Linked DNA regions of Amorphoplanes digitatis. The protein of the gene in region 2 interacts with the protein of the main gene of each other region in a pairwise test. Links are inferred from orthologs where the notes say so. Each region holds a gene or a part of one and is shown on either strand. Other genes may lie near its edges.

Region 1 (15,326 bases), 570 kb from region 2 along the record:
CACCGCGCCCCTGACCTGGGCGCCGGCCGGGATCGCCGGGGCCGGCCGCAACGGCTCCGGCAGCACGACCGCGTCGCGGGCGGCGGTCACCGCGCGCCGCGAGGTCAGGAACCGGCCGCCGAAACCCCCGACGACGGCCACCGCCGCGGCGCCGCCCAGCGCCAGCAGGAATCGGCGCCGGTTCTCCTCCGTTCCGGCCCGGTCCACCGGCCGACCATCGTCGCCGCCCGGGGCCGCCGGGGCCGGGTCCGCGGTGACGGCCAGCCGCACGAGGTAGTACAGGGCCAGCGCCGCGACCAGCATGGCGACGATCGACGGAAGCGCGGCGGTGAACCCGGCGTCGTGCCGGGTGACCGCGGCGGTCACGCCGATCACGCCGAACAGGGCGACACCGGCGAAGGCGGCCGCCCGGCTGCGCACCGCGACGACGCCGAGCAGCGCGGCGTAGCCGCAGAGCAGGATCACGGTGCCGACGATCAGGGCGGTCTTGTCGTGGGTGCCGAAGACCGCGATGCCCACGTCCTTGACCGGCCCGGGCACGGTGTCGACCACCACGCCGCCGACGGCGAGCAGTGGCGACGAGAGCGGACCGGTGAGGACGGCGACGATCTCGGCGACACCGATGGCCACGCCGGCCGCGGCGACGCCGGCCAGCGCGGCCCGCGGCGAGAGGTTCACGCCTCCATCCTGCATCGGCGCGTGCCGAACAGTCCTTACGGTTGGGTGACGACCTGCCGCAGCGGCGGCAGGGCGGCCACCAGGGCGTCCAGCAACTCCACCGCGCCGCGATCGGCACGGGGTTCCGGCAGCTTCGGTACGCCCTCGGCGGGCAGTTCCCAGATCACCCGGCCCGGGTCGAGCCGGTCCAGCGTCGCGTACCACTGCTGGAGGGGCTCGCGGAGCTGGACGTGCGCCGCGAAGTTGCGCCGCCGCCGGGTCTCGTCACTGTCGCGCCGGCGTTGCAGCGTCTCGACCTCGGGCAGGCCGACCAGCACCGCGTCGGCGAACCCGAGCCTGCCGGCGCGGAACGCCTCCCGGGTCACCGTCAGCTCGCGGTCGAACCGGGCGCGCGGCGCCAGCCCCAGCGCCGCCATCCCCCAGGCGTAGTGCAGCTTCACCGGGTCGGTGTCGCAGAACGCGACGCCGTCGGCGTGCTCGAGCTCCAGGGCCTGCGCCCAGCGGTCCATGCTCACCCGCGCCCAGTGCCGGGCCAGCGCCACCGCGTCGGTGGGTTCCCGGCCGGTCGCGGCGTACTCGGCGACGTAACGACCCACGTAACGTCGGCACCACGACGTCTTGCCGGCCGCGGTCGGACCCTCAACCACGACGATCATCCGCGCCTCTTTCCCCGAATCCCGCATCACACACGAGAAAGGGCGCGCCGCGGAATGCGACGCGCCCTTTTTACTCTTTCGACTCAGAAACCCGGGCCGTGCTGGTGGCCGTGGCCACCGTGGCTGTGGCCGTGGCCACCGCCCGCGGCGGGCTCCGAATCGGCCGGCTTCTCCACCACGAGGCTCTCCGTGGTGAGCAGCAGCGCGGCGATCGAGACGGCGTTGGAGACCGCACTGCGGGTCACCTTGACCGGGTCGATGATGCCGGCCGCGACCAGGTCGACGTACTCGTCGGTGGCCGCGTTGAGGCCGTGGCCCCAGCCCAGCTCGGCCGACTTGCCCGCCACCACGTAGCCGTCGTGGCCCGCGTTCTGCGCGATCCAGCGCAGCGGCTCGACAAGCGCCTTGCGGACGATCTGCACGCCGACCGCCTCCTCGCCGGTGAGGCCGAGGTTGCCGTCGAGCACCGAGGCGACCTGCGCCAGGGCGGCGCCGCCACCCGGGACGGTGCCCTCCTCGACCGCGGCCTTGGTCGCCGCGATGGCGTCCTCGATGCGGTGCTTGCGCTCCTTCATCTCGACCTCGGTCGCGGCGCCGACCTTGATCACCGCGATGCCGCCGGAGAGCTTGGCCAGCCGCTCCGAGAGCTTCTCGCGGTCCCAGTCGGAGTCCGAGGCCTCGATCTCCTTGCGGATCTGCGCGACCCGGTCCTCGATCTCGGCCTTGCGGCCGCCACCGTCGACGATGGTCGTGCTCTCCTTGTCCACCACGACCCGCCGGGCGGTGCCCAGCATGTCGAGGGTGACCTGGTCGATCTTGTAGCCGAGCTCGGGGGCGATGAGCTCGCCACCGGTCGCGATCGCAAGGTCCTGCAGCATCGCCTTGCGCCGGTCACCGAAGCCGGGTGCCTTCACGGCCACAATCTTGAAGGTCTTCCGCAGCGCGTTGACGACCAGGGTCGACAGCGCCTGGCCCTCGACGTCCTCGGCGACGATGAGCAGCGGCTTGCCGCCGGAGAGAACCTTCTCCAGCAGCGGCAGCAGCTCCTCGACGCTGGAGATCTTCTGCGTGGTGATCAGCAGGTAGGCGTCCTCCAGGACGGCCTCCTGCGACTCGGCGTCGGTCACGAAGTTCGGCGAGATGAAGCCCTTGTCGAACTGCAGACCCTCGGTCACCTCGAGGCCGGTGTCCAGGACGGACCCCTCCTCGACGGTGATGACGCCGTCGCGGCCGACCCGCTCCATCGCCTCGGCGATGAGCTCGCCGATGGTGGCGTCCTGCGCCGAGATGGTGGCGACGTTCGCGATCGACTTCTTGTCGTCGACCTCGACCGCCTTCTCCAGCAGCGCCTTGGAGACGGCCTCGGCGGCCAGGTCCATGCCGCGCTTGAGCGCGATCGGGTTGGCGCCCGCGGTCACGTTGCGCAGGCCCTCGCGGACCAGCGCCTGTGCGAGCACGGTCGCCGTGGTGGTCCCGTCGCCGGCGACGTCGTTGGTCTTCGTCGCCACCTCCTTGACCAGCTGCGCACCGAGGTTCTGGTACGGGTCGGAGAGCTCGATCTCCTTGGCGATGGTGACACCGTCGTTGGTGATCGTCGGCGCGCCGAACTTCTTGTCGAGGACGACGTTGCGACCGCGCGGGCCGAGAGTGACCTTGACCGTGTCGGCGAGCGTGTTGACGCCGTGCTCCAACAGGTGCCGGGCGTCGTCGGAGAAACTAAGAATCTTCGCCATTTATGGTCCCTTCAACGCACCGGCGCCCTGGACCGGAAGCCGGGCCAGGGCGCTCAGCACTGTCAGATCAGGTCTACTTCTCGATGACCGCGAGGACGTCGCGGGCGGAGAGCACCAGGTACTCCTCGCCGGCGTACTTGACCTCGGTGCCGCCGTACTTCGAGTACAGGACGGTGTCGCCGACCTTGACGTCGATCGGAACGCGGTTGCCCTTGTCGTCGATCCGGCCGGGGCCAACGGCGAGGACGGTGCCCTCCTGCGGCTTCTCCTTGGCGGTGTCGGGGATCACGATGCCCGACGCCGTCGTGGTCTCGGCCTCGTTCGCCTGGACCACGATGCGGTCCTCGAGCGGCTTGATCGCAACCTTTGTCGCGGTAGTCACGGGCATACCCTCCTGGGTACAGGTGTTGTCGCCGGCCAATGGACAGGCCGGGCTGATGCCTCATGCCACCGGGCGGGGCCGTCGTCGCGGGTGCCGGTCCGCCTGGCGCAGGCGCACGTCCCCGGTCGGGGAGCACGCTGGCACCCTCAGGTTGAGAGTGCTAATCGGAGATTATGCCGGAACTAGCACTCCGTCAACCAGAGTGCCAACGCGTCAGCTTCCAGCAGAATGACTTTCCGTGGACCTCGAACTGCTCGCCGCCCTGCGTACCCCCGAGGGAGCCGCCGCCCTGACGGCCGCCGCCGAGGTCACCGGCGCGGACCCGCTCGCCGCCGCGACGGCGCTGCGCACCCGCGGACTCTCCCCCGGCCTGGCCGCCGCCGCACTCACCCAGACCGACCTGCGGATACGCGCGGAGGCCAAGTTCGGCACGGCCGCCCAGACCATGCTGTTCACCCGGGCCGGGCTCGAACAGGCGACCCGCGCGGCGGTGGCCGACCGGCGCGCCGGCCGGCTGCGCGCGGCCGGCGTCGAGACCCTGGCCGACCTCGGCTGCGGCCTCGGCTCGGACGCGCTGGCGGCGGCCCGAGCGGGCATCCGGGTGTACGCCGTCGACGCCGACCCGCTCACGGCCGCGCTCGCCGCCGCGAACGCCGAGGCCGCCGGCCTGGCCCACCTGGTGACCGTGGAGTGCGCGGACGCGACGAGCGTTCCGGTGGAGCGGTTCGACGCGGTCTTCGCCGACCCGGCGCGCCGGCGGGCGGGCCGCGGCCGGGTGATGGACCCGCGCTCGTGGTCGCCGCCGTGGGACTTCATCGCCGCACTGCCCGGCCGGGTGCCACGCACGGTGCTCAAGCTCGCCCCCGGCATCGATCACGCGCTCCTACCGCCGGGCGCCGAGGGCGAGTGGGTAAGCGTCGGCGGCGATCTGGTCGAGGCCGCGTTCTGGTGCGGTCCGCTGGCGGAGTTCGCTCGGCGGGCGATCCTATTGCCGTCGGGCGCCGAGCTCACCGGCTCGGGCACCGCGGCGGCGCCGGTCGGCCCGGTCGGCGCCTTCCTGTACGACCCGGATCCGGCCGTGGTCCGCTCGCACCTCGTCGCCGAGTTCGCCGCGACGATCGGCGGCCGGATCGCCGACCCAGAGATCGCCTACGTCTACACCGACACCGCCGTGGACACCCCGTTCGGCCGGCGGCTCGAGATCACCGACGTGCTGCCGTTCTCCCTGAAGCGGCTGCGGACGCTGCTGCGCGAGCGCGGCGTCGGGCGGCTGGAGATCCGCAAGCGCGGCTCCGCGCTCGAGCCCGAGCAGCTGCGCCGGGACCTGCGGCTGCGCGGCAACGCACCGGCGTCGCTCGTGCTGACCCGGGTGGCGGGCGCGCCGACGGCCCTGCTCTGCCGCTAGCCTTCCTGCTCGTGGCGAAGAAGGCTGCCGGTACCCCGGCCACCGTCCTGCTCACGGCGCGGCGGGTGGCGCACGAGCTGCACCCGTACGACGTCGCGGCCGACGCACACGACTATGGCGCTCTGGTCGCCGCGGCCATCGGGGTCACGCCGGCGGCGGTCTTCAAGACGCTGATCGCCGAGGTCGACGGCGGGCTCGTCGTCGCGGTGGTACCGGTGACCGGCGAGCTGGACCTCAAGGCGCTGGCGAGCGCCGCCGGCGGCAAGCGCGCCGCGCTCGCGGATCGCGCCGCGGCCGAGCGCAGCAGCGGCTACGTCCGCGGCGGGATCAGCCCGCTGGGGCAGCGCCGGCGGCTGCCGACGGTCGTCGACGACTCGGCCGCCACCCTGGACCGGATGTACGTCTCGGCCGGGCGCCGCGGCCTACAGGTGTCTCTCGACCCGGCCGACCTCATCCGGCTCGCGGACGCAAAAATAGCCAAAATTCGGACATAGAGCTCCAGACCTCTCACAACACCCTTCCGTTACGACACCGTTATCAAGATCCGGCAATCCAGAGCCGTGGAGTGACCTAGCGTCACGTTGTGAAGTGACTCACGGGCCGCGCGGTGACCCACCGTCGCCGCGCTGCCGTTTCACGCGGGCTGCGGGACCTTGCAATCAGGCCCGTCGTGCCACGTTCAGCACCGGGAATACGTTGCCCCGATACAACAAGAGTGTCCGATTCCGCAGCGGGTCGGGTGAGTGACGTTCCCGGCAGCGCACACCAGAATCCGAAGCAAGGTCCGGATTATCCGAAAGGACTCTAGGAATGCGTAAGGGAATGTTCGCCCTCGCCGCGGTCGGCCTGCTGGCCACCAGCAGCATGGCTGCATGCGGTGACGACAGCGGTGGCGACTCAGGCACAGACGGCGGCTCGTCCGTCGGCAAGGTGGGCGTCATCCTGCCGGACACTGCCAGCTCGCAGCGGTGGAGCACCGACGACCCCAAGTACCTGAAGGCGGCGTTCGACGCGGCCGGCGTACCGGTCGACATCCAGAACGCGCAGGGCGACAAGAGCCAGTTCCAGACGATCGCGGAGGGCATGATCTCCAGCGGCGTCAAGGTGCTGATGATCGTCAACCTGGACTCCGGAACCGGCAAGGCGGTCCTCGACAAGGCCCGGGCGGCCGGCATCGCGACCATCGACTACGACCGGCTCACGCTCGGCGGCAACGCGGACTACTACGTCAGCTTCGACAACGTGGCGGTCGGGAAGCTCCAGGGCGAGGGCCTGGTCAAGTGCCTGACCGAGATGAAGGCCGTCAAGCCCGTCGTGGCCCGGCTCAACGGCTCGCCGACCGACAACAACGCCACCCTGTTCAAGGAGGGCTACGACTCGGTCCTGAATCCCAAGTTCGAGTCGGGTGAGTTCGTCAAGGGCCCGGACCAGTCCGTTCCGGACTGGGACAACGCTCAGGGCGGCACCATCTTCGAGCAGATGCTGACCGAGAACCCGAAGATCAAGGGCGTGCTCGCGGCCAACGACGGCCTGGGCAACGCGGTCATCTCGGTGCTCAAGAAGCAGAAGCTCAACGGCAAGGTCCCGGTCACCGGCCAGGACGCGACCGTTCAGGGTCTGCAGAACATCCTCGTGGGCGACCAGTGCATGACGGTCTACAAGGCCATCAAGCAGGAGGCCGACGCGGCCGCCGAGCTCGCCATCGGCCTGGCCAAGGGCACGAGGAAGGACACCGGGCAGACCGTCACGGACCCGGAGACGAAGAAGGAGATCCCCGCGGTCCTGCTGACCCCGGACCCGATCTTCAAAGACAGCGTCAAGGATGTTGTGGCCGACGGCTTCGTCACCAAGGATCAGCTCTGTGCCGGAGACTTCGCCAAGCTCTGCGCGGACAATGGCATCAGCTGACCCCATCTCGTGACCGACGGCGCCGCCCATGCCCGACGGGGGTGGGCGGCGCCGCATCGAGTGAAGGAGAAACACCTGTGGCCGCGACACCTCTTCTGGAGTTGCGCGGGATCGACAAGAGCTTCGGTCCCGTACAGGTCCTGCACGACGTCGGCCTCAGCGTCTATCCGGGCGAGGTCACCGCACTCGTCGGTGACAACGGTGCCGGCAAGTCGACGCTGGTCAAATGCATCAGCGGCATCTACACCATCGACGCGGGCACGGTGATCTTCGACGGCAACCAGGTCGCCATCCACAGCCCCCGGGACGCGTCCGCGCTGGGCATCGAAGTCGTCTACCAGGACCTCGCACTCTGCGACAACCTCGACATCGTCCAGAACATGTTCCTCGGCCGCGAGAAAGTACGCGGCATCGTGCTCGACGAGCCGACCATGGAACAGATGGCCGGCGACACCCTGGCCGGCCTCTCCGTGCGTACCGTGAAATCACTCCGGCAGCTCGTCGCCAGCCTCTCCGGCGGCCAACGACAGACCGTCGCCATCGCCAAGGCCGTGCTCTGGAACAGCCGCGTCGTCATCCTCGACGAGCCCACCGCCGCCCTCGGCGTCGCGCAGACCGCGCAGGTGCTCGAGCTCGTGCGCCGGCTCGCCGACAACGGCCTGGGCGTCGTACTGATCTCGCACAACATGAACGACGTCTTCGCGGTCTCGGACCGTGTCGCGGCCCTCTACCTCGGCCGGGCCGCCGCCCAGGTGAAGACCAGCGACGTCACCCACTCCCAGATCGTCGAACTGATCACCTCCGGGCGCAGCGGCAACCTCGGCCTGCCGCCCGAAAAGCCGGCGGCGTCCGGCTTCATCGACATCACGCCTCCGGGAGCCGACCAATGACCACGACCACAACGAGCGCCGGCGTCCAGGTGGTCAAGCCGACCCTCGCTAGCCACCTGCACGACTACTGGGGCCGGGTACGCGGCGGCGACATCGGCAGCCTGCCCGCCATCCTCGGCCTGATCGTGCTCTGCCTGATCTTCGGCATCGCCCGCCCCACCTTCTTCAGCGCCCTCAACTTCGCCAACCTGTTCTCCCAGGGCGCCGCGGTCACCCTGATCGCGATGGGCCTGGTCTTCGTCCTGCTGCTGGGCGAAATCGACCTCTCCGCCGGCTACGCCAGCGGCGTCTGCGGCGCGGTGATGGCGATCCTGCTGACCGATCACGGCTGGCAGTGGTACACCGCCATCCCCGCCGCCCTGATCACCGGTCTGGTCATCGGCTTCATCCTCGGCTTCCTGGTCTCCAAGGTCGGTATCCCGTCGTTCGTGGTCACCCTCGCCGCGTTCCTCGCCTTCCAAGGCATCCTGCTGGTCCTGCTCAGCGGCGGTAAGAACATCTCCATCCGCGACCCGTTCGTGCTGGCCCTGGCCAACAAGAACATGACCGTGGCGGTCAGCTGGATCCTCGCCATCGCCGCCGTCGCCGGCTACGCCCTGGTCGAATTCGCCCAGGTCCGCAGCCGCGCCACCCGCGGCCTGGTCACCGACCCCATCGGCGTCGTGCTGGCCCGCATCGGCGGCCTCGCCATCCTGTTGTTCTCCGCGGTCGCGGTCCTCACCCAGGAACGCAGCATCAACCCGCTGATCAGCGGCTCGGTCAAGGGCGTACCCATCGTCGCCCCGATCATCGCGGTCTTCCTGATCGTCTGGACCTTCATCCTGGGCCGGACCACCTACGGCCGACACGTGTACGCGGTAGGCGGCAACAAGGAAGCCGCGCGCCGTGCCGGTATCCCCGTCGACCGGATCCGCATCTCGGTCTTCGTCATCGGCTCGTCCATGGCGGCGGTCGGCGGCATCATCGCGGCCAGCCGCGCCAACTCCGTCGACCCGAACTCCGGCGGCAGCAACGTCCTGCTCTACGCCGTCGGCGCCGCCGTCATCGGCGGCACCAGCCTCTTCGGCGGCAAAGGCCGCGTCATGGACGCCGTCATCGGCGGCGCCGTCATCGCGGTCATCGACAACGGCATGGGCCTGATGGGCTACAGCTCCGGCGTCAAATTCATCGTGACCGGCCTCATCCTGCTGCTGGCCGCAAGCGTCGACGCCCTGTCACGCCGCAGAGCGGCAGCCACCGGTAACCGATGAACCGGCCCGCGGGCACGGGGGCGGCTCACTGATGCGAGCCGGCCCCAGCCACGAGGAGGTTCGCAGGCACAACCTGGGCACGCTGCTGAGATATGTACATGTTCACGGTGCTACATCCCGAGCTGAGCTCACCACGAAGCTCGGGCTGAACCGCAGCACGATCGGGACGCTGACCACCGAACTGGCCGCCGCCGGCCTGGTCACCGAGCGGCCGCCCGAGGAGACCCTGAGGGCCGGGCGACCGTCACTTGTCGTCCGGCCCGAGTCGTACCAGGTGTACGCGTACGCGCTGGCGATCGAGGTGGACCGGCTGCGCGCCGCCCGGGTCGGCCTGGGCGGCAAGATCCTGGACCGCCGCGAGACGGACCGGCCGCGCGGCATGCAGGTCGCCGACGCGGTCCAGCCGCTCGCCGAGTTCATCCACGAGATGCGCAGGGACGTTCCGGAGGGCGCCCGCTACGTGGGCGGCGGCCTGGCCGTGGCGGGCATGGTCCGCCGCGACGACGGCATGGTCCGCCTGGCGCCGACGATCGGCTGGGTGGAGGAGCCGGTCGGCGAGGCCCTCAGCTCGGAACTGCGCGGCTTCGAGGGCGCCGACGTCGGCCCGCTGACCGTCGGCAACATCGCCGACGTCTCGGCCATGGTCGAACACAGCCGCGGCGCGGCGGCCGGCCACGACAACGTCATCTACCTGTACGGCGACGTTGGCGTCGGCGGCGGCATCATCGCCGGCGGCCGCCGGGTGACCGGCCACGGCGGCTACGGCGGCGAGGTCGGCCACATGGTGATCAACCCGTCGGGCAAGCCCTGCAGCTGCGGCTCCCGGGGCTGCTGGGAGACCGAGATCGGCGAGTACGCCCTGCTGGAACTCGCGGGCCGCGCCAACGAGAGCGGCCGGGACGCGGTGCTCGGGGTGGTCGACGCGGCGATGCGCGGCGACCGGGCCGCACAGCAGGCGGTACGCCAGGTGGGCGACTGGATCGGCCTGGGCGTCGGCAACCTGATCAACATCTTCAACCCGGAAGCCGTGATCTTCGGCGGCACGCTGCGGGACGTGTACCTGGTCGCGGCCGCCCAGATCCGCAGCCGCCTCAACGAGGTCGCGCTGCCGGCCTGCCGCGAACACGTCCGGCTCCGCACCCCCGAGCTGGGCACGGACGCGGCCCTGATCGGCGCCGCGGAGCTGGCCTTCGAACGGCTGCTGGCGGACCCGCTCCTCTGAGCGTTCGCCGCCCTCGCCCGGTGGGCGGGCGCGGTCTACATTGCCCGCGTGAGCATGCGGGCCTCCGATCAGGACCGAGCGCCACACCGGCGCCGGCCGGCTGACCCTTGACGAGTTCGCCAAGCGGGTCGGCGTGGCCAGCGACGCCCGCACCCTCGACGAGCTCGCCGCCGTGGTCCGCGACCTGCCCGAGGAGACCCACAGGAGAAGCAGGTGCTGCTCGGTGTGGGGCTGGCGCTACGCTGAGCGTGCGCGCTACCTGTCGACGGGTGTGAAATCCCACACGTGCGGGGCGCGGGCCGTCAACCGCTCCGGCGGCGCCGGCAGGTCGGCCGGGGTGTTGCGCCACTTCGAGATGACGACGATGCGGTGGTCGGTCGACGAGTAGACCTCGCTCGACACATGCGAAGGCAGCACCTCCACCTGCGGCAACGCCTCGTCGCAGACCCAGGCCAGCAGCTCGTCGAAGCCGCTGCCCAGCGCCCGTACCTCCCACATTCGTGCGATCATGCAGGCTTCCTACCCCGCAACAGTGACCGAGGTCAATGGCATTGCGGAATCGGCCGGCAGGTCGAGCCGGCTGGGCGCGACCCCGGCGGCCACCAGATGCGAGCCGAGCGCGGCCACCATCGCACCGTTGTCGGTGCAGAGGCCCGGCCGCGGCACCCGTACCCGGATGCCCAGCTTCGCCGCCCGCTCCTCGGCGAGCAGCCGCAGCCGCGAGTTGGCGGCGACACCACCACCGATGACCAGGGTCTCGACGCCGTTCTCCCGGCACGCGTCCAGGGCCTTTGCGGTGAGCACGTCGCAGACGGCGGCCTGGAAACTGGCGGCAACGTCGGCGACCGGCACGGGCTCGCCGGCGCGCTCGCGGGCCTCGACCCACCGCGCGACCGCGGTCTTCAGCCCCGAGAACGAGAAATCGAACCGGTGCTTGAGCTGATCCTTCGGCGCCGTCAGTCCACGCGGGAACGCGATGGCGGCCGCGTCGCCATCACGCGCGATCCTGTCGATCACCGGCCCACCCGGGAAACCCAGCCCGAGCAGCCGGGCGACCTTGTCGAACGCCTCACCGGCCGCGTCGTCGATCGTCGCGCCCAGCGGCGTCACCCCCGCGGTGAGATCGTCGACCAGCAGCAACGACGAATGACCGCCCGACACGAGCATCGCGACGGCCGGCTCCGGCAGCGGCCCGTGCTCCAGCGTGTCGACGGCGACGTGCGCCGCCAGATGGTTGACGCCGTAGATCGGCTTGTCGGCGGCGAGCGCGTACCCCTTGGCGGCGGCGACCCCGACGAGCAGCGCACCCGCGAGGCCGGGCCCGGCCGTCACGGCGATCGCGTCGATGTCGGCGAGGGTCACCCCCGCGTCGTCGAGGGCCCGCTGCATGGTCGGCACGATCGCCTCGAGGTGTGCGCGGCTGGCGACCTCGGGCACGACCCCGCCGAACCGCGCATGTTGCTCGACACTGGACGCGAGCGCGTCGGCGAGCAGGGTGTGCCCGCGAACGATGCCGACACCGGTCTCGTCGCAGGAGGTCTCGATCCCGAGGACCAGGGGTTCGTCAGGCACTTCTCATCATCACCAGGGCGTCGGTGTTGCTGGGCTGGTAGTAGCCGCGCCGGATCCCGACGGGCTCGAAGTCGTAGCCGGCGTAGAGCCGCTGGGCCGGTGCGTTGTCGACGGCGACCTCGAGCAGCACCTTGCGCCCGCCGGCCTCGGCGAGCAGCGCCTCGAGCAGTTGCCGCCCGGTCCCCCGCCGCTGGGCATCGCGGGACACGGCGATGTTCTGCACCCAGGACTCGTCCTGATCCACCACGGAGAGACCGGCATACCCGGCCACCTTGCCGCCCTCGTCTTCGGCGACGAGGTAGAAGTTGCGCTGGGCGAGCTCGTTCCAGAACATCGCGGCGGACCACTTCTCGGACCCGAAGAGATCCTCCTCGATCGGAAGCACCTCGGCGATGTGCCACCACCGGAACCGCGTGATGCGCATCAGTGCAGCACCGGCTTACGCCCGGCCGGCTCGACGGCGTCCGGCCGCCGCAGGTAGAGCGGCGTGAGCGACTCACCCGGCGCCCGCCGCCGGACCCGCTCGGCGGCGAGTGCGATCAGGGCCTCACCCGGCGGGAAGAGAACCCGGTCGTCGATAGGCACCCCGAAGATCTCGGCGTACTTCAGCGCACCCTCGCCGACGGCCCGATCGACCTCGACCCGCACGTCGGCAGGCTTGTCGACGCCCGGATCGGTGACACGCACCCCGTCGACGTAGGTGGCGTAGTAGACCTCACGCCGCCGGGCATCGGTGGCGACCAGCACACGCCCCGGCCCGGCGGCCCGGCCGAGCCCATCGAGCGAACAGACCCCGTACGTGGGAATGCCGAGCGCCTGCCCCATGGCCGCGGCGGTGGCGAGCCCGACCCGCAGCCCGGTGAACGGCCCCGGCCCGACACCGGCGACGATCGCGGCCAGTTCCCGAGTCCGCACCCCGGCATCGTCGAGGATCAGCCGCACCTGGGGCGCAAGCCGCTCACCGTGCGCACGGGGATCGACGCTACGGCGCTCGGCCAGCCCTTTCACGCCGGTGTCGGTGACCTCTGCGAGGGCGGCGGTCACCGCGGGCGTGGAGGTGTCCAGCGCTAGTACAAGCACGTAAAGCACCCTAGCCGCCGGAAACCCACCCGCCCGCGCCGGGCACGAACCCCGCAGCACCCGGCCCGCAGCACCCGGCCCGCAGCACCCGGCCCGCAGCACCCGGCCCGCAGCACCCGGCCCGCAGCACCCGGCCCGCAGCACCCGGCCCGCAGCACCCGGCCCGCAGCACCCGGCCCGCAGCACCCGGCCCGCAGCACCCGGCCCGCAGCACCCGGCCCGCAGCACCCGGCCCGCAGCACCCGGCCCGCAGCACCCGGCCCGCAGCACCCGGCCCGCAGCACCCGGCCCGCAGCACCCGGCCCGCAGCACCCGGCCCGCAGCACCCGGCCCGCAGCACCCGGCCCGCAGCACCCGGCCCGCAGCACCCGGCCCGCAGCACCCGGCCCGCAGCACCCGGCCCTGGCTGCCTTCGTCAGCGGCGGGCCGTCGGGGAGCCTCGGTGCCGGCTCGCCGGTTCGGGGTCGGTGTGGTTACGCGTCCGGGCGGGGATCCCAGGCCACGAGGGGGCGGCCCGCGTCTGCCAGCGCCTTGTTGGCCGAGCTGAACGGGCGGGAGCCGCGGAAGCCCTTCGGGTTCAGCGGGCTCGGGTGGCCGGCCTCCAGGACGACGTGCGCCGGGTTCGTGACCAGGGCCGCCTTCTTACGTGCGTAGCCACCCCAGAGCAGGAACACCACGCGCTCGTCGCGGGCGTTCAGCGCCCGGATCGTCGCGTCGGTGAACGCCTCCCAGCCCTTGTTGGCGTGCGACGCCGCGGCGGCCGCCCGGACCGTCAGGACCGCGTTGAGCAGCAGGACACCCTGCCGGGCCCAGCCGGTCAGGTCGCCGCTGGTCGCCGGCGGCACGCCGACGTCCTCGGCAAGCTCCTTGAAGACGTTGCGCAGCGACGGCGGGATCCGCACCCCCTCGCGGACGCTGAAGCTGAGCCCGTGCGCCTGCCCCGGCCCGTGGTACGGATCCTGCCCGAGGATCAGCACCCGGGTCTGCTCGGGCGAGCACAGCCGATAGGCGGCGAACAGATCCTCGATCGGCGGATACACGGTGTGCGTGCGGTACTGCTCGTCCACGAACGCGCTCAGCGACGCGGTGGCGTCCGCGTCGAGCAGCGGCGTCAGCTCCGCGCGCCAGGCGTCCGGGAGCAGGTCAGGCAGGTTCACATCTTCTCCAGTCGGGCGGCCCAGTCGCCGCCATGGGGAACGAGGTCGATGACCCGGGTGTCGTCGTCGAGCCGGTCGATCCGGACGGCCAGGTATTCGTCGTTGAGCTGCTCGACCAGGCCCGTGCCCCACTCGACCACCGTCACCGAGTGCTCCGCGGAGGCGTCCAGGTCGAGGTCGTCGATCTCGGCGCGCGGATCGGCGGCATCGCCCAACCGGTACGCGTCAGCGTGCACCAACGGCAGCGCCCCACCCAGCGCCGGGTCGGGCCGGTGCACCCGCGCGATGACGAACGTCGGCGAGGTGATGGCACCGAGCACGCCCAGCCCCGCGCCGATCCCCTGCACCAGCGCGGTCTTCCCGGCGCCCAGCGGCCCGGTCAGCAGCACCAGGTCGCCGGGCCGCAGCACGGCGGCGAGTCGCCGGCCGAACGCCTGCGTGTCGTCCACTGTGGCCAGCCGGAATCCGGTGGCGGTCAAGAGATCTTCTTCAGGAACGGGAGCAGCGCGGCGTTGACCTCGTCGGCCTTCTCGAGCATGACGACGTGCCCACTGTTGTCGAACTTCACCAGCTCTGCCTGCGGCAGGTATCGCAGGATCTCCTCCGAGTGGGTCACCGGGGTCAGGTAGTCCTTCGTGCCGACCAGCACCAGCACGGGCACCCCGCTGAGCGTGGACAGCGCCGGGAAGCGGTTGTGCGTGTAGAGCGTCTGGAGGTACTTGGCGAGGGTCTCCACCGGCGTCTTGGAGTTCATCTGCTCCACGAAGGTGACCAACGACGGGCTCGGCCGGGCGTCGCCGAAGCCGTACCGGCGGGTCAGCAGCCAGGCCAGGTCGGAGGAGACCACCCGGGCCCGGTCGATGGTGCCGCCGCCGAGCCGGGCCGCCCCGCCCCACAGCGGGAAGAACGGCGCGCTGACCCGCGCGACAAGCGTGGTCAGCCCGAGCTTGGACTTGTCGATCAGCCCGGCGGAGGTGGACATCAGCACAACGCCCGTCACCCGCTCGCCGAACCATTCCGGGAACTGCTCGGCGAACGCCATGATCGTCATGCCGCCCATCGAATGCCCGACCAGAATGATGTGTCCATCCGGGACGGTCGCGTCGAGCACGGCCGCCAGCGACTTGCCCAGCGCGGCGATGTCGTAGTCGCCGGACTTGAGCCGGCTGGACCGCCCATGCCCCGGCTGGTCGTAGAAGACGAGGCGATGGTCGCCCTGCTCGGCGAGCACCTGCCGCTGGAAGAAGAACGTGCCCATGTCCAGGGCGAACCCGTGCACGAAGACGATGGTGGGCTTGCCGGTCGGCGTCGTTGGCTCGACGATCTCGACGCGCAGATCGGTGCCGTCGGCCGCGGTCACGGTCAGCTCGGAGTCGAACGGCTGATCGCCGAA
Region 2 (15,182 bases):
GTTGAGCACCTCGTAGAGGATCTGGACGCCCTGGTTGGGCAGGCCGACCTCGTAGGCGTCGGGATACATCAGCGCCCACCGCACGGTGCAGGCGTCCCAGTCCTTGACCACGACGCCGAGCTCACCGCCCACGTACTGGATGGGCTTGCTCACCCTGGGCAGCAACTGCTCCAACTGGGGAAAAACCGAGTCCACGCTCATGCCATCGCCTCCGCTGGCGCTCCGGCGATGACATTCGTCGCGCGCCGAGTTGATGATCCGCTCGCCGCGGCAAGCTCGCTCATTTGGGCCCAAGGGTACGCGGCTCAGGGTGCCAATTCGTTTGCGGCCCGGGTCAGGTCGGTGGCCAGCAGGTCCTCACGGAATGCGCACAGTTGCAGCGTCATCCGCGCGGGGCCGGTCGTACCCACCACGAACCGGATCGGGGTGCCCTGATCGTCCAGGTCGCCGACCAGCGCGTCGAGCAGCCGCACACCCGCGCTGTCCAGGAACGAGACCGCGGTCAGATCGATGAGCACCGCGCCGGCGTGCCCGGTCTGCCGGACGATCTCGCGGCCGATCTCCGGCGCGTTGGCCAGGTCGATCTCGCCGGCCAGCCGGACCAGGTCGACCGTGCCCAGCTTGGCGAAGGTCACCCACCGGTCGGTCGTCATCGCGCCTCCAGGCGGGTACGCCGCATCGTCACCGTGGTGCCCTCGTCGTGATCGAACGACGCCTGATCCATCACCTGACGGATCAGCTGGAGCCCACGGCCGCGGGCGCCGTCGCCGTTCGTCGCCTGCCACTGGCCCTGGTCCCGGACGCGCACCTCGACGGCCTCGGGCGTCACCGCGGCGACCACCTCGACCACCCCGAACGGGTCGTCGCGGTAGCCGTGCTCGATCGCGTTGGCCACCGCCTCCGAGCAGGCCAGCAGCACCGCCTGGGTGCTCTCGTCGTCGACGCCGTTCGCGACCAGCCAGCCGCGCAGGTCCTTGCGCAGCAGCGCGATCTGTAGCGGGTCCGCGCCGATCGAGCGTTCCAGCCGCTCCTCGACGCCGATCGAGAGGCAGAGCAGGCAGACGTCGTCGGAGTGCTCCCGGCCGACGAGGAAGTCCGCCAGGCCCGCGGCCAGCCCGGGCAGCGGCGAGCCGCGGCGGCCCGCGTACGCCCGGGCGAGCACCTCGAACCCGGCGTCGATGCCCCGGTTGCGGCGCTCGATGAGGCCGTCGGTGTAGAGCAGCAGCCGGCTGCCGGCGGCGAGGCGGATCCGGTGCTCCAGCCGCGCGCCGCGCCCGGCGCGCGATCCCAGCGCCCCGGACCGGGCGTCGAGCAGGTAGCGCGGCGCGGAGCCCGGCTCGACGAGCAGCGGCGGCATGTGCCCCGCGCAGGCGTAGGTCATCTCGTTCGTCGACAGGTCGACCTCCGCGTAAGCCACCGTCGCCATCCGGGCGGACTCGACCCGCTCGACGAACCGGTCGAGGCGCTCGAGCAGGCGCGCCGGCCCGGCCTTGGCGGAGGCGAGCGCCCGGATGGCGCTGCGCAGCTGGCCCATCGTGGTGGCCGCGTCGATGCCCCGCCCGACCACGTCGCCGACCACGACGGCAAGCTTGTCCGCGTTGATCTGGAAGGCGTCGAACCAGTCGCCGCCGACCTCGAGGTCGTGCGCGGCGGCCTGGTAGTGGGACTCGATCGCGAACCGCGGGTCCGAGGGCAGGTCGTTGGCGAGCAGGCTGCGTTGCAGGGTCCGGGCGATGGCCCGCTCCTGCTCGTAGAGGCGGGCGTTCTCCAGCGCCAGCCCGGCCCGGTCGGCCAGACCGGCCAAGAAGACCGCCTCGGCGACGGCCGTACGCCGGCCCGGCGCCATCCGCAGCGCGAGGGTGCCGAACACCTTGCCGTTCGCCACCAGCGGCAGCACCGCGCAGCCGGGGTCCGGGCCCTTCTCATCGGTGAGCTGGGCCTGTCCGCTCTCGAACACCTCGGCGATCCGCTCGGCAAGCCGCTCCGGATCGGGCTCCGGGCGGCCGGCGTCGGCGAGCATCCCGGCGGGACCGACCTGTAGCCGCACCGACGCCCACTCGGCCATCTCCGGCACCATGCGTTCGATCAGCCGGCGTGCCCGGGGCATGAGCCGGGGCACCACCTCCAGCGCCCGGGTCGTCTCCGCCAGGAACGTGGACCGGATCTCGCGCCGGCGGAGGTCGTCGTAGAGCCGGGCCCGGTCGAGCGCCTGCCCGGCCTGCTGCCCGAGCAGCCGGACCACCCGCAGCTCACTGTCGGAGAGCTCGCGCTGCTCGGCGAAGTCGAAGCAGAGCACGCCGAGCACCTCCACGCCGGCGGGCTCCTCGGCGGAGGCGGCAGCGGCGGCGGCGGTCAGCGGCAGCAGCACCACGGTGCCGTGGCGGTCCCGCAGCATCGCCGTGGCCAGGTCCGGGAAGTGCTCCTCGGCCTCCTCGATCGAGCCGATCACGTGCAGGTCGCCGCGCCGGGCCACCTCGGCGACGGCCCGCGACGAGCCGCGCGGGATGTCGTCGCGGGCCAGGCCCCCGGAGTCGGTGCATGCGATCGCGGTCAGCTGGTCCCGGTCGGCATCGCAGAGCCAGACCGTCGCCGTGCTCGCGCCGAAGGCCGGCACCGGTACCCGCACCACGGTGTCGGCGACATCGGACTCGGTCGGCGCCGCCGCAAGGTCGGCCACGATCTCCTGTAGCACCCGGACCCGCCGCTCGGAGGCCTCGGCGGCGCGCCGCGCGGCGAGCAGCTCCTTCTCGTACCCGCGGCGCTCGGTGGCGTTGAAGATCGTGGTCTTGATGACCCGCGGCAGGCCGGCGGGGTCCCGGCCCAGGATGGAGTTGGCCAGGATGGGCAGCCGGCGGCCGTCGGCGCAGATCAGGTCGAAGGCCACCTCGTGCACGTCGTTCTGCATGCTCAGCAGCGGCGCGTAGTGGGTCTCGTAATAGATCTTGTCGCCGGGGCTGAGCAGGTCGCGGAACCGCCGCCGGCCGATCAGCGAGTGACGGTCGTAGCCGGTCCAGGCCAGGAACGTCTCGTTGACCTTGACGATCGTGCCGTCGGGCAGGCTCGTCAGGTAGCCGCACGGCGCATGGTCGTAGAGGTCACCCGGGTCTTCCTCCCAGGGCACCTCCACGTCCTGCGTCACGTCCGGCCCGCCGTCGCCGCTGTCCGTCATCGGGTTACAGGTAGGCCCTGATGGCGGCGACCGTCTCCGCCGGAGCGCTGAGATTCGGGCAGTGGCCGGTCGCATTCATGACCACCAGTGTGCTCCCCGCCAGGTGCTCGTGCACATAGGCACCCACGACACCCGGCGCGATGACGTCGTCGGTGCACTGGAGGATCAGGGCCGGGGTGCGCAGGCTCGCGAGGTCCGCCCGGTTGTCGGACATGAAGGTCACGTGGGCGAACTTCTTGGCGATCTCCGGATCGGTGGCGCAGAAGCTGTTGGTCAGCTCGGCGCCGAGCTCGGGTCGGTCTGCGTTGCCCATGATGACCGGCGCGATCGCGCTCGACCAGCCGAGATAGTTGCTGTCGAGCGACTCGAGCATCTCCTCGATGTCGCTCTTGCCGAAGCCGCCGACGTAGTCGCCGTCGTCGATGTAGCACGGCGACGGTCCGACGAGGACCAGCTTGGCGAAGCGCTCCGGCTCGCGGATCGCGGCGAGCACGCCGATCATCGCGCTGACCGAGTGGCCGACGAAGACGACGTCGTGCAGCTCGTGCTCGTGCAGGATCTGTAGAACGTCGCTCGCGTACCCGTCGAGAGTGGAGTAACGCTCGTCGTCGTAGGCCGTCAGGTCGGAGTGGCCCGCGCCGACATGGTCGAAGAGAACGATGCGGTGGGTGTCCTGGAACGCCGGGGTGACGTAGCGCCACATGTTCTGGTCGCACCCGAAGCCGTGCGCGAACACCATCGGCCGGCCGTTCGCCCGGCCGGTCACGGTGACCGCGTTTCGCTGAGTCGTTTTCATCTCATGCTCACCACCGGGTCACCATACGACTCCGGGCCGTCTCCCACATCGCCCCCCATGTCCGTCGTTTGCGAAGGATCTTCATCGATTCCGGTACGGGCGGAGAACGTCACGCCCGTCGATCGGGTGATTCGATCAACATCGGCGAGGTGGCGGCCCGGCTCTAACCTGGCGGAAGGCGCCCGGATGGCGACCGATGCGACGGCCCGGTACCAGCGGTGGGAGGAGATCGACGGATGGCCGACCAGCAGCCGGAGAATCCAGCCGCACCGGCGCCCGGACCCGCCGGCGGTGCGGACGCCCCGGACGACCCGACCCCGGCCGACGGCGTCACCGCGGCCCGGTGGAGCGGCTCCGCGGTCGTCCCGCCGCACGTGCCGCGGCGGCCCTGGTGGTCGCGCCGCCGCGGGGAGGACCGACCGTCGCCGCCCGCCGACCCCTGGGCCGGCCGCGATGACCCCTCGGTGACGCCCGCGGTGGATCCGTGGGCCGACCAGGACACACCCTGGCAGGCCGAGCTGCCGTTCCCGGAGGCCATGCCGCCCACCCGGATCGTGGGCGCGATGCCGCCCACCCGCATCGGACCGCCCCTGCCGCCGACCCGCACCGACCCGCCGGTTCCGCCCGCACCCGCCCGACCCCCGATGCCGCCGGCGAGCGCGCCGGCCTTGGGAGGGCCGCCCGCGATCGCGCCGACCGCCGGAGGGATGCCGCCCGCGATCGCGCCCGCCGCGCCCACGAAGCGCCGCTGGGGCCGCAACCGCGCCAGGAAGGCGCCGGCCACCGCGGTCAACCGGCTCCCGATTCAGCCCCGGCCGCCGGCGGCGCCGCCGCAGTCGCGCCCGGCCCCGCCCCCGGCGCCGCCGCCGTGGCAGCGCCCCACGCAGGGCCGCCCGCCGGCGGCTCCGCCGGGGCGGCGGCCACTGCCACCGGCGCGCCGCAAGCGCCGCTGGCCGCGCCGGCTCTTCCTGTTCACCCTGGTCAGCCTGGTCTGCTGCTGTGGCGTGCCCGGCTATCTCGCCTGGCCGGCGGCCAGCCAATACCCGGTCACGGCGGACCTGCCGGCGTCGATAGCCGACCTGGACCTGCGGGAGGACGGCGCGAGCCGGCGGGCCGTCGAGCGGCTCACCGAGGAGCTGCGCGGCACCAGCCTGGTGCAGGGCGACGTCTTCGCCGGTATCTACGCGGACGGCAAGGGCAAGAAGGTGACCGTCTTCGGCACGACGGGGCTGCGGCTCACGCCGCAGGAGGACGTCGAGGCCGAGATCGCGCACCTGGCCGACGGATACCGGATCAAGGACATCGAGCCGTACGACCTGGGCGAAACCGGCCTGCACGAGCGCTGCGGCGTCGGGCGCAAGGGCGGCAGCGCGGTCGTCGTCTGCGCCTGGGCCGACCACGGCAGCCTCGGCACCGTGATGTTCACCAGGCGTTCGGTGGCGGAGAGCGCGGAGCTCACCGGCCTGGTCCGCAGCTCGGTGCTCGTCCGCCGATAGGGGTGACCCCTGGTAGGGGTCACCCTCCGTCGGCTACGCCTCGGGCGTCTCGGGCTTCTCCGGCGTCGTGCCGCGCGGCGGTGCGTAGCGGGGCACGTACTCCTGGCCGGTGAGCTTCTGGATCTCGGCCATGACCTCGTCGGTCAGCGTGCGCAGCGCGGTCCGGTCGTCGCTGCGGCCGTCCGTCGGGATCGGCGCGCCGAACTTGATCGTGACCTTGCCCTTGACGGGCCGGGGGATGCGCTGGCCGATCGGCTGCACCTTCTCCGTGCCGATCATGCCGACCGGGATGATCGGCACGCCGGCCGCGACGGCGAGCCGGGCCACGCCGGTGCGCCCGCGGTACAGCCGGCCGTCCGGCGAGCGGGTGCCCTCGGGGTAGACGGCGACCATGTCGCCGGCCTTGAGCACCGGGATCGCCCCGTCGAACGCCGCCAGCGCCGCGCGGCCGCCGCCGCGCTCGACCTTGATTGCGCCGAGGCCCTCCAGCACGAACTTGGTGACGTTGCCGCCGACGCCGCCGCCGCGGAAGTACTCGGCCTTGGCCCAGAACGCGATGTGCCGGGGCACGACCGCGCCGAGGAACAGCTCATCGGCGACGGACAGGTGGTTTCCGGCGAAGATGGCGCCGCCGGACGCGGGGATGTTTTCGAGACCTTCGACGTGCGGCCGCCAGCCGAGTGTCATCGCTTTACCGACAGTGATCTTGCCGATCGAGTAGAGCAGCGGCAACGTGTTCCTCCGGCGGGGACTTCCAAGTTGATGAGGGGGCAGTTCGAGGTTATCGGAAACCGACCGGAAAACCCCTGTCGGGGCAGCCTCCGACCGGCTCGGCATTTACCGCCGAAGCAGGCAAAAGCCGAGCCGACCGGCGGTGGGATTCACCCCGCCCGGGTGACCGACACCGTGACGGCCTCGCCGTCACCGGCCTCGCCGCTGAAACCGGTCGCGCCCGGGTCGAGGGCCAGCGAGGTCGCCAGCGTCTCCGCCGCGACGAAGTCACGGTGCGTCTCGACCGCGGCCGAGACCGCCGGCGTGGCGGCGACGAGCAGCGAGATCCGGTCCGACACGTCCAGCCCGGCGTCGCGCCGGGCCTGCTGCACCACCCGGATCACGTCGCGGGCCAGCCCCTCGGCGGCCAGTTCGGGCGTGACCTCGGTGTCGAGCACGACCACGCCGCGGCCGGCCGGCAGCGGCGCCGAGTTCTCCGCGTCGGCGGCGACGAGCTTGAGCTCGTACTCGCCCTCCTGGAGGGCGACGCCGGCGACGACCGGCGCGCCGTCGACAAGCTCCCAGTCGCCGGCCTTGACGGCCTTGATGACCACCTGGACCTGCTTGCCCAGGCGCGGGCCGAGTGCGCGCGGCACCACGGTCAACACCTGCTGCGAGTACGCGGCGAGATCGGCACTGAGCTCGACGGCCTTCACGTTGACCTCGTCGGCCAGCAGGTCGGCGAACGGCCTCAACGCATTGGCGTCTGGGCTGGCGACCGTAAGCTTCGCCAGCGGCAGCCGTACCCGCAGGGCCTTGGCCTTGCGCAGGGAGAGCGCCGCGGAGGCCACCTCGCGGATCGCGTCCATGGACGCGACCAGGTCGTGGTCGGCGGGGAACGCGCCGGCCTCGGGCCAGTCGGTCAGGTGCACCGAGCGCTCACCGGTCAGGCCGCGCCAGATCTCCTCCGCGGTCAGCGGCGCGAGCGGCGCCACCACCCGGCAGAGGGTCTCCAGCACGGTGGCCAGGGTGTCGAACGCGTCGGCGTCGCCGGCCCAGAAGCGGTCCCGGGAGCGGCGCACGTACCAGTTGGTCAGCGCGTCCAGGTACGAGCGCACCGACGCGGCCGCACCCGAGATGTCGTACTCGTCGAGCTGCCGCGTGGTTTCCGAGACGAGCTCGTCGGTCTTGGCCAGGATGTAGCGGTCGAGCAGGTGCGCCGAGTCGGTACGCAGCGTCGCCTCGTGCCCGGCGGCGTTGGCGTACAGGCTGAAGAAGTACCAGACGTTCCAGAGCGGCAGCAGCACCTGGCGCACCGAGTCGCGGATCGCCGTCTCGGTCACCGGCATGTCCCCGCCGCGCAGCACCGGCGACGACATCAGCATCCAGCGCATGGCGTCCGAGCCGTACGAGTCGAACACCTCGTACACGTCGGGGTAGTTGCGCAGGCTCTTGGACATCTTGCGGCCGTCGGCGCCCTGGAGGATGCCGTGGCTGAGGCAGTTGCGGAACGCCGGCCGGTCGAACAGCGCCGTGGCCAGCACGTGCATGGTGTAGAACCAGCCGCGGGTCTGCCCGATGTACTCGACGATGAAGTCGCCCGGGTAGTGGTGCTCGAACCAGTCCTTGTTCTCGAACGGGTAGTGCACCTGCGCGAACGGCATCGACCCGGACTCGAACCAGCAGTCGAGCACCTCCGGCACCCGGCGCATCGTCGACTTCCCGGTCGGGTCGTCCGGGTTGGGGCGGGTCAGCTCGTCGACGTACGGCCGGTGCAGGTCGGTCACGGCGACGCCGAAGTCACGCTCCATGTCGGCCAGCGACCCGTACACGTCGACCCGCGGGTAGTTCGGGTCGTCGGACTTCCACACCGGGATCGGCGAGCCCCAGAACCGGTTGCGGCTGATCGACCAGTCGCGGGCGTTCGCCAGCCACTTGCCGAACGAGCCATCCTTGATGTGCGACGGCGTCCAGGTGATCTCCTGGTTGAGCTCGACCATCCGGTCCCGGAACGTGCTGACCGCGACGAACCAGGAGCTCACGGCCTTGTAGACCAGCGGCGTGTCGCAGCGCCAGCAGTGCGGGTACGAGTGGGTGTATCCGTCGTGGCGCAGCACGACGCCGCGGCCCTTGAGCTCCGCGATGATCGCCTTGTTGGCGTCGAAGACCTGAACGCCCTGGTAGTCGGGCACGAGCGCGGTGAACCGGGTGTGCTCGTCGACGGTCACGATCGTCGGGATGCCGGCCGCGTTGCAGACGGTCTGGTCGTCCTCGCCGAACGCGGGCGCCTGGTGCACGACCCCGGTGCCGTCCTCGGTGGTCACGTAGTCGGCGGCGAGCACCTGGAAGGCGTTCGGGCCGGCCTGCTCGACCAGGAAGTCGAACAGCGGCGTGTAGCGGCGCCCGGCCAGATCCCGGCCGAGCACGGTGCCGACCTGCTCGAAACCCTCGAGCTCCTTGGCGTACGCCGGGACGCGCCCCGCGCCGAGGATCAGCTTCTCGCCGTCCTTCTCGAGGATCGCGTACTCGATGTCCGGGCCGACCGCGAGCGCGAGGTTCGACGGCAGCGTCCACGGCGTGGTCGTCCACACCGCGATCTTCTCGCCGGTCTCCAGCTGGAAAGTCACGGTCAGCGCCGGGTCGGTCCGGTCCCGGTATACGTCGTCCATACGGGTCTCGGTGTTGGACAGCGGCGTCTCGCACCGGAAGCAGTACGCGAGCACCCGGAAGCCCTCGTAGACCAGGCCCTTGTCGTGCAGGGTCTTGAAGGCCCACAGCACCGACTCCATGTAGTCGGTGTCGAGGGTCTTGTAGTCGTTGCCGAAGTCGACCCAGCGGGCCTGGCGCGTGACGTAACGCTCCCAGTCCTTGGTGTAGGCCAGGACCGAGGTGCGGCAGGCCTCGTTGAACTTGTCGACGCCCAGCTCGAGGATCTGCGCCTTGGTGGTGATGCCGAGCTGCTTCTCGGCCTCGACCTCGGCGGGCAGCCCGTGGGTGTCCCAGCCGAACCGCCGCTCGACGCGCTTGCCGCGCATCGTCTGGTACCGCGGCACCAGGTCCTTGACGTAGCCGGTGAAGAGGTGGCCGTAGTGCGGCAGGCCGTTGGCGAACGGCGGGCCGTCGTAGAAGACGTACTCGTTGCTGCCGTCCTGCCCGGCGGGCCGGGCCTCGACGCTGGCCTCGAAGGTCTTGTCGGCGGTCCAGTGGTCGAGCACGGCGCGCTCGACGGCGGGCAGGTCGGGGCTCGCGGGCACGCCCGTCGCGGGGGTGTGCTTGGGGTAGGACATCGGTGGTCGCTCTCCTCGCGCAGCTCACTGTCGTGGTCTGCGAGGACGAGCCGGAGCCCGCGGTACCACCTCGCTTGACGTCGCCTGCGCGACGCCCGCTCGTTCTGCGGCTGTGACGGGCCGCGACCGTCCGGTTCTACTGAGGCGAACGCCCGTTCTTCCGGAGACTCCCCGGTGATGGCCGGATCAGTGCCTGAACGCCCAACGATACCGGCAGCCCGTCAACGCGGCGGCGCCGGCAGGGTCGTGTTCCACAGCGAGACGCCGTCACGGTCGCGCAGGTCCACCCGGAAGGCCCCGGTGGCGGCGTCGATGCGCACCTCGCCGAAGTGCTGGTAGCCGTCGGCGGGCGAGGTGTTCGCGACCGGCGGCGCGTGCACGAACGCGACACTCGGGCCGAACGTCGCATCCAGCGCGTTCGGGCCGAATCCGCCCGCGTGGGCAGGCCCCGACACGAACTCCCAGAACGGCGTGAAGTCCTGCACCGCGGCCCGCGCCGGGTCGTAGTGGTGCGCGGCCGTGTAGTGCACGTCCGCGGTCAGGAAGACGATGCCGGTGACGCCCGCCCGGTGCGCCGCGCGCAGGACCTGGGCGAACTCCAGCTCCCGGCCTTTCGGCGCGCCCGGATCGCCCTGTGCCACGCCCTCCTGGGCGGCCGGGCCGTCCGGCACCACGACACCCAGCGGCAGATCGTTGGCGATCACCTTCCACGTCGCCCGCGACGCGCGCAGGCCGCGGATCAGCCACTCGCGCTGCTCGGCGCCGAGCAGGCCGCGGCGCGGATCGGCGTACGTGTTGCCGTCGTTGACGTCCTTGAACGTGCGCATGTCCAGCACGAACACGTCCAGCAGCGGCCCGTACGAGATCCGGCGGTGCACCGGGCCCGACCGCCCCGGCACCGGCACCCACTCGTGGTACGCCCGGTGCGCCCGCGCCGCCAGCACGTCGACCCGCTTCTCCGTGTAGCGCGCGTCGTCGAGGATCTCGCCCGGGTACCAGTTGTTGACCACCTCATGGTCGTCCCACTGGTTGATCTGCGGCACCTCCGCGGCGAACGCCTTGTACGCGTCGTCGAGCAGGTTGTACGCGTACTGCCCGCGGTACTCGCGCAGCGTCTCGGCGACCTTGGACTTCTCCTCGGTCACCAGGTTGCGGTAGATCCGGCCGCCGGGCAGCGCCACCGAGGACGGCAGCGGTCCGTCGGCGTACACGGTGTCGCCGCTGTGCAGCAGGAAGCCGGGCCGGCGCTCGCGCATCGCGTCGAAGAGCTTCAGCCCACCGTACGCGGGGTCGATACCCCAGCCCTGCCCGACGACGTCGCCGGTCCACACGAACGAGACGTCCTGCCTGCGGGTCGGCGCGGTGGTCAGCGAGCCGTCGATCGGCTCACTGAACAGGCCGGCCCGGTCGATGCTCTCCACCCGTACCCGATAGTGCAGCCGCTGCCCCGGCGGCAGGCCGCGCAGGCGCACCTTGCCGGTGAAATCGGTGTCCGGTGTCAGCACCGGCCCGCGCACGCGGCGGGCGCCGCGCAGGTCCGGGCGCCGGCCCACCTCGACGAACATCCGGCCAGGACGGTCCGCGCGGGCCCAGACGACCGCGGAGTCGGCGGTGGCGTCGCCGGACTGCACGCCGTGTGTCAGCACCGGCCGGTCCGCCGACCAGCCGGCGAAGACCGGCCCGGCCGGCAGGGCACCGAGAACGCCGCCGGCCAGCCCGGCCCGCAGCAGGCTGCGTCGATCGATGGAGGTCATGACCGGAGGCTCTCGGCGCGACATGAAGCCCGCGCGTCACCGAGGTGACCGAGCCATGTCGTTGAATGGGCATCTACATACCAGGAGGAGAAATGCCCCGCTTGGCCATCAACACCGTGGCGCCCGGCGCGTACCGCGCGGTGCTCGGCATGGAGAAGTACTGCAAGGACAGCGTCGACCCGACCCTTTACAAGCTGATCAAGCTGCGCGCCTCGATCGTGAACGGCTGCTCGTTCTGCACCGACATGCACAGCCGCGAGGCGCTCGAGCAGGGCGAGTCGAGCCGCCGCCTCTTCGCGGTGGCCGCCTGGCACGACGCGCCGTTCTTCACCGAGCGGGAACGGGCGGCCCTCGCCCTGACCGACTCGGTGACCCGCCTCGGCGAGCACGGCGTCCCGGACGAGGTCTGGGAGCCGGCGGCCAAGGCGTTCACCGAGGAGGAGCTGGCGAACCTGCTGGTGGCGATCGCCACGATCAACGTCTGGAACCGGCTCTCGATCGCCACCTGCACCCAGCCGCCCGCGGAGGTTTAGAGCTCCGGGAACCAGAGGGCGAGCTCACGCTTCGCACTGTCGGGTGAATCGGAGGCGTGCACCAGGTTCTCCCGGTTCGACAGCGACAGGTCGCCGCGGATCGTCCCCGCGGCGGCCTTGCGCCCGTCGGTGGCGCCGACCAGGGCGCGCACGACGGCGATGACCTCGTCGCCGGAGAGGACCAGGGCGGCCAGCGGCCCGTTGGTCATGAACTCCTTGAGCGGCGGATAGAACGCCTTGTCCACGTGCTCGGCGTAGTGCCGGTCGGCGAGCTCCGCGTCCATCGTGCGCACGACCAGCGCATCGATCGTGAGGCCCTTGCGCTCGAACCGGCCGAGGATCTCACCGAGGAGGCCGCGGCGCAGCGCATCGGGCTTGACGAGCACGAGCGTGCGCTCGGCGGAAGTAGCGGTGGACAACGGAGGATCCTCCTGGTCATGGCGGCGCGCCGGTGTTGTCACACCGGGATGTCAGCCTATCGGTACCGCCCGAGGGGCGAGCGGCAACCGCCCTTTCACGGGCGGGCACCGCTACGTAACCTGACTGGTAACCCGGGAGGTCCACAGTGGCAAACCAGAACGGCCGGCCGATCGCGCCCGCGCGCAAACTCGTCGCCGCGGTCGTCGGCACCATCGCGGTCTTCGTGATGCTGTTCGGCCTCGGCATGTCGAGCTGGGCGATCGTCGCCCTGGGGGTGGCGATGCTGGCCCTGGCGATCGGCGTCGGCATGGTCAACGTCGTGCGCCGCGGCGCCCGCGCCTGGGTGGCCGGAACCGCGCAGGTCAAGGCGGTGTCGGACCCGCCGGCCACGTCGATCTACGGCCGCGCCGAGCTCCAGATCGTCATCGTGGCCCCGGGCCTGCCCACCTCCGAGGTGACGGTCCGCGACCCCCGGGTGCCGGTGACCAAGTGGCCGCACGTCGGCGACACCCTGCCGGTGACGGTCGACGTCGACGACATGCGCCGGGTCCGCATCAACTGGGACGAAGCGGAATCCCACGAGGCCACCCTGAACGCCCCTCCCCTGTACTACGAGGAGGACCTCCCCGACGACGACCTGCTGGGCGGCGAGCCGGCACCACCACCCTGGGCGACCCGCGACCGCCAGTGGGGCCGCGGCCCCGACGAGCCCCCGCCGCCCCCGCCGGCCCCACGATCACCGGACCTGGACGACGCACCCCCACCACCACCGCCCCGCGCCGCCGAACCGGACGAGGCACCCTCCCCCGTGATCGTCCGCGACGCACCCGGCGGCCCGATCGTCGAGGGCCACCTGGTCGAGCCCGACTTCGACTACCGCGCCCCGCTGCCCCAGCGCGCCCGCACCGCCACGGCCGCCCCGCCACGCCCCGCGGAGACAACACCAAGATCAACCACAACCCTCGATCCCGATACGCACACCGAGCCGACAGAAGCAGCGGCCACCACCCCGCAAGCGGCTACCGGCTCCCCAGAGGCGCCCCACCCCCCAGAGGCAGAGCAGGCACCGCCCCCCGCGCCGACCCAGCGCACCGCCCAGCCCGCACCCCCCGCACCGGACCCCGAGCCCCCGGCGGCGCCCTCCACAACCGCCCACGCTCCCGCCCCCGCTTCCGCCCACGCGGACCCGGAGCCAGACATCGACCTCCCGCTCGACGAGACCCCGAAGACCTCCACCCCGCCCGCCCACGACCCCGAGATCGACCTCCCCCTCAGCGGCGACCCGGAACCAGCCCCCGAGACCCGGCCACAGGCCCACGCGGCGATGGCAAGCGGCCTGATCGCACCCCCGGTAGGCGCCCACCGCTCCACCACCGACGACACCCAGCCCAACCCGAACCAGCCCAACCCGAACCAGCCCGACCCGAACCAGCCCGACCCGAACCAGCCCGACCCAGACCAGCCCGAGCCGAACCAGCCCGCCGCACCCGCGAGTGAACGGGCCGCCCGGATCCTCGACACCGAGACACCACCCGCCGGCGCCGAGACACCGGCCGCCAGCACCGCAGTAACCGACGCTCCCCCCACCCGCACGACAAGATCCGCCGACGACGCCCTGCTCGGCGACCTGGAACCGCCCCCGTGGCAGGTCCGCGAACGCCAAGAATCCGCGAACACCACACCACCGACCAACGACCCCGACCCGAACCCCCAGACCGAACCGGCACCCGCCTCCAGCGACGACCCCACCGCCGCTGAGCAGGAGTCGACAACCGAGACCAGGTCGCGCCCGCGCCCCCACCACGGCACCGACGACGACCAGATCGCCCCCGCCACCGCATCCGAACCCGTAGCACCATCAGCCGCCCCACCATCAGCCGCCGCAGCACCATCAGCCGCAGCACCATCCGCCGCCGCGGCACCGTCAGCCGCAGCACCATCCGCTGCCGCGGCAGCGGGTCCGCCACCGGCCGACGCCACCACCGGCGCGTCCGCGGCAGAGGAGCACGCACACCACAGCGAGCGCCCGAACCCCACGACCGGAGGCGCAACCGGCCTGCCGGCGGCAGCCGCCGCGGTCGTCGCCGCCGGAATAGCGGCATTCGGCAACGCCCTGCGAGGCAAGAAGCACGAGGACCCCCAGCCCTCCCACGCCCAGGACCCCGCCGAGCCCGAAATCGCCCGCCCGGCACCTGTCCCACCCACCCGCCGAGACCCGACGGCGCCGCCCACCCCCACGACTCAGGCCGCCTCAACCCCCCGCGCGAACACCGACCCCGAACCCGCCCCAACCCCGCCCCTCAGCGACCTACGCGCCACACGTCCCGCCGCCGAGCCCTCAACAGCCGGAGCCGGACCCTCGTCCCCAGCTCCTTCCCCAAGGCCCGCCCCCGCCCACCCCGAGGCAGAGGCACCGCCCTCAGCCCCGACACCCTCCAGCGCCCGAGCCGAGGCACCACCTCCAGGCCCGACACCCTCCAACGCCCGAGCCGAAGCACCACCTCCAAGCCCGGCGCCATCCAGTGCCCGGTCCGAGGCACCGCACCCAGGCCCCACACCCTCCAGCGCCCGAGCCGAAGCACCGCCTCCCGGTCCGGCGCCATCCAGTGCCCGGTCCGAGGCGCCGCCTCCGGGCCCGGCATCCACCACCGCCCGGGCCGCGGGGTCGTCTCCAGCTCCCAGCCCGAGGTTCGCCACCGCCCGGCCTACGGCACCACCCCCAGGCCCGGCGTCTGCCAGCGCCCGCGCCACGGCGCCGCCCCCAGGCCCAGCGGCTGCCACTACCCGCGCCACAGGGTCGTCCCCAGCTCCTGGCCCGAGATCCGCCACCTCCCGGCCCACGGCACCGCCCCCAGGCCCGGCGACTGCCACCACTCGCGCCACAGGGTCGTCCCCGGCTCCTGGCCCGAGATCCGCCACCTCCCGGCCCACGGCACCGCCCCCAGGCCCGGCGACTGCCACCACCCGCGCCACGGGGTCATCCCCCGCTCCAGGGACTACGACCGCCCGAGCCACG

The links.
Region 1: the proteins of ndk (region 2) and BJ971_RS35145 interact in binary tests that used the Escherichia coli proteins (3 or more experiments, as listed by UniProt). The link is inferred for Amorphoplanes digitatis from one-to-one orthologs.

The regions. Positions count from the first base shown.
Region 1 is NZ_JACHNH010000001.1:7,959,439-7,974,764, forward strand. What follows is about bases 12,092-15,091. They hold BJ971_RS35145 (uracil-DNA glycosylase), read right to left. Parts: upstream 13,934-15,091; coding sequence 13,250-13,933; downstream 12,092-13,249. Other genes in these bases: rimI (ribosomal protein S18-alanine N-acetyltransferase), read right to left, coding at 12,092-12,120; tsaB (tRNA (adenosine(37)-N6)-threonylcarbamoyltransferase complex dimerization subunit type 1 TsaB), read right to left, coding at 12,120-12,776; BJ971_RS35140 (hypothetical protein), read right to left, coding at 12,787-13,158; tsaE (tRNA (adenosine(37)-N6)-threonylcarbamoyltransferase complex ATPase subunit type 1 TsaE), read right to left, coding at 13,930-14,412; BJ971_RS35155 (alpha/beta fold hydrolase), read right to left, coding at 14,409-15,091. In the rest of the region: BJ971_RS35065 (molybdopterin-dependent oxidoreductase), read right to left, coding at 1-693; BJ971_RS35070 (hypothetical protein), read right to left, coding at 714-1,334; groL (chaperonin GroEL), read right to left, coding at 1,418-3,067; co-chaperone GroES, read right to left, coding at 3,141-3,449; BJ971_RS35085 (class I SAM-dependent methyltransferase), read left to right, coding at 3,688-4,854; ybaK (Cys-tRNA(Pro) deacylase), read left to right, coding at 4,866-5,348; BJ971_RS35095 (sugar ABC transporter substrate-binding protein), read left to right, coding at 5,665-6,762; BJ971_RS35100 (ATP-binding cassette domain-containing protein), read left to right, coding at 6,840-7,652; BJ971_RS35105 (sugar ABC transporter permease), read left to right, coding at 7,649-8,902; BJ971_RS35110 (ROK family protein), read left to right, coding at 8,934-10,124; BJ971_RS35120 (hypothetical protein), read right to left, coding at 10,380-10,634; tRNA (adenosine(37)-N6)-threonylcarbamoyltransferase complex transferase subunit TsaD, read right to left, coding at 10,644-11,696; more of rimI, read right to left, coding at 11,689-12,091; more of BJ971_RS35155, read right to left, coding at 15,092-15,326. UniProt on the Escherichia coli protein: Excises uracil residues from the DNA which can arise as a result of misincorporation of dUMP residues by DNA polymerase or due to deamination of cytosine.
Region 2 is NZ_JACHNH010000001.1:7,389,428-7,404,609, forward strand. Bases 10,455-13,310 are described here. They hold ndk (nucleoside-diphosphate kinase), read right to left. Parts: upstream 12,166-13,310; coding sequence 11,743-12,165; downstream 10,455-11,742. Other genes in these bases: BJ971_RS32430 (alkaline phosphatase D family protein), read right to left, coding at 10,455-11,213; BJ971_RS32435 (carboxymuconolactone decarboxylase family protein), read left to right, coding at 11,306-11,746; BJ971_RS32445 (hypothetical protein), read right to left, coding at 12,182-12,475. Outside these bases: BJ971_RS32395 (TIGR03960 family B12-binding radical SAM protein), read right to left, coding at 1-201; BJ971_RS32400 (STAS domain-containing protein), read right to left, coding at 306-653; BJ971_RS32405 (SpoIIE family protein phosphatase), read right to left, coding at 650-3,169; BJ971_RS32410 (alpha/beta fold hydrolase), read right to left, coding at 3,174-3,965; BJ971_RS32415 (hypothetical protein), read left to right, coding at 4,202-5,461; BJ971_RS32420 (lysophospholipid acyltransferase family protein), read right to left, coding at 5,495-6,193; ileS (isoleucine--tRNA ligase), read right to left, coding at 6,343-9,459; more of BJ971_RS32430, read right to left, coding at 9,681-10,454. UniProt on the Escherichia coli protein: Major role in the synthesis of nucleoside triphosphates other than ATP. The ATP gamma phosphate is transferred to the NDP beta phosphate via a ping-pong mechanism, using a phosphorylated active-site intermediate.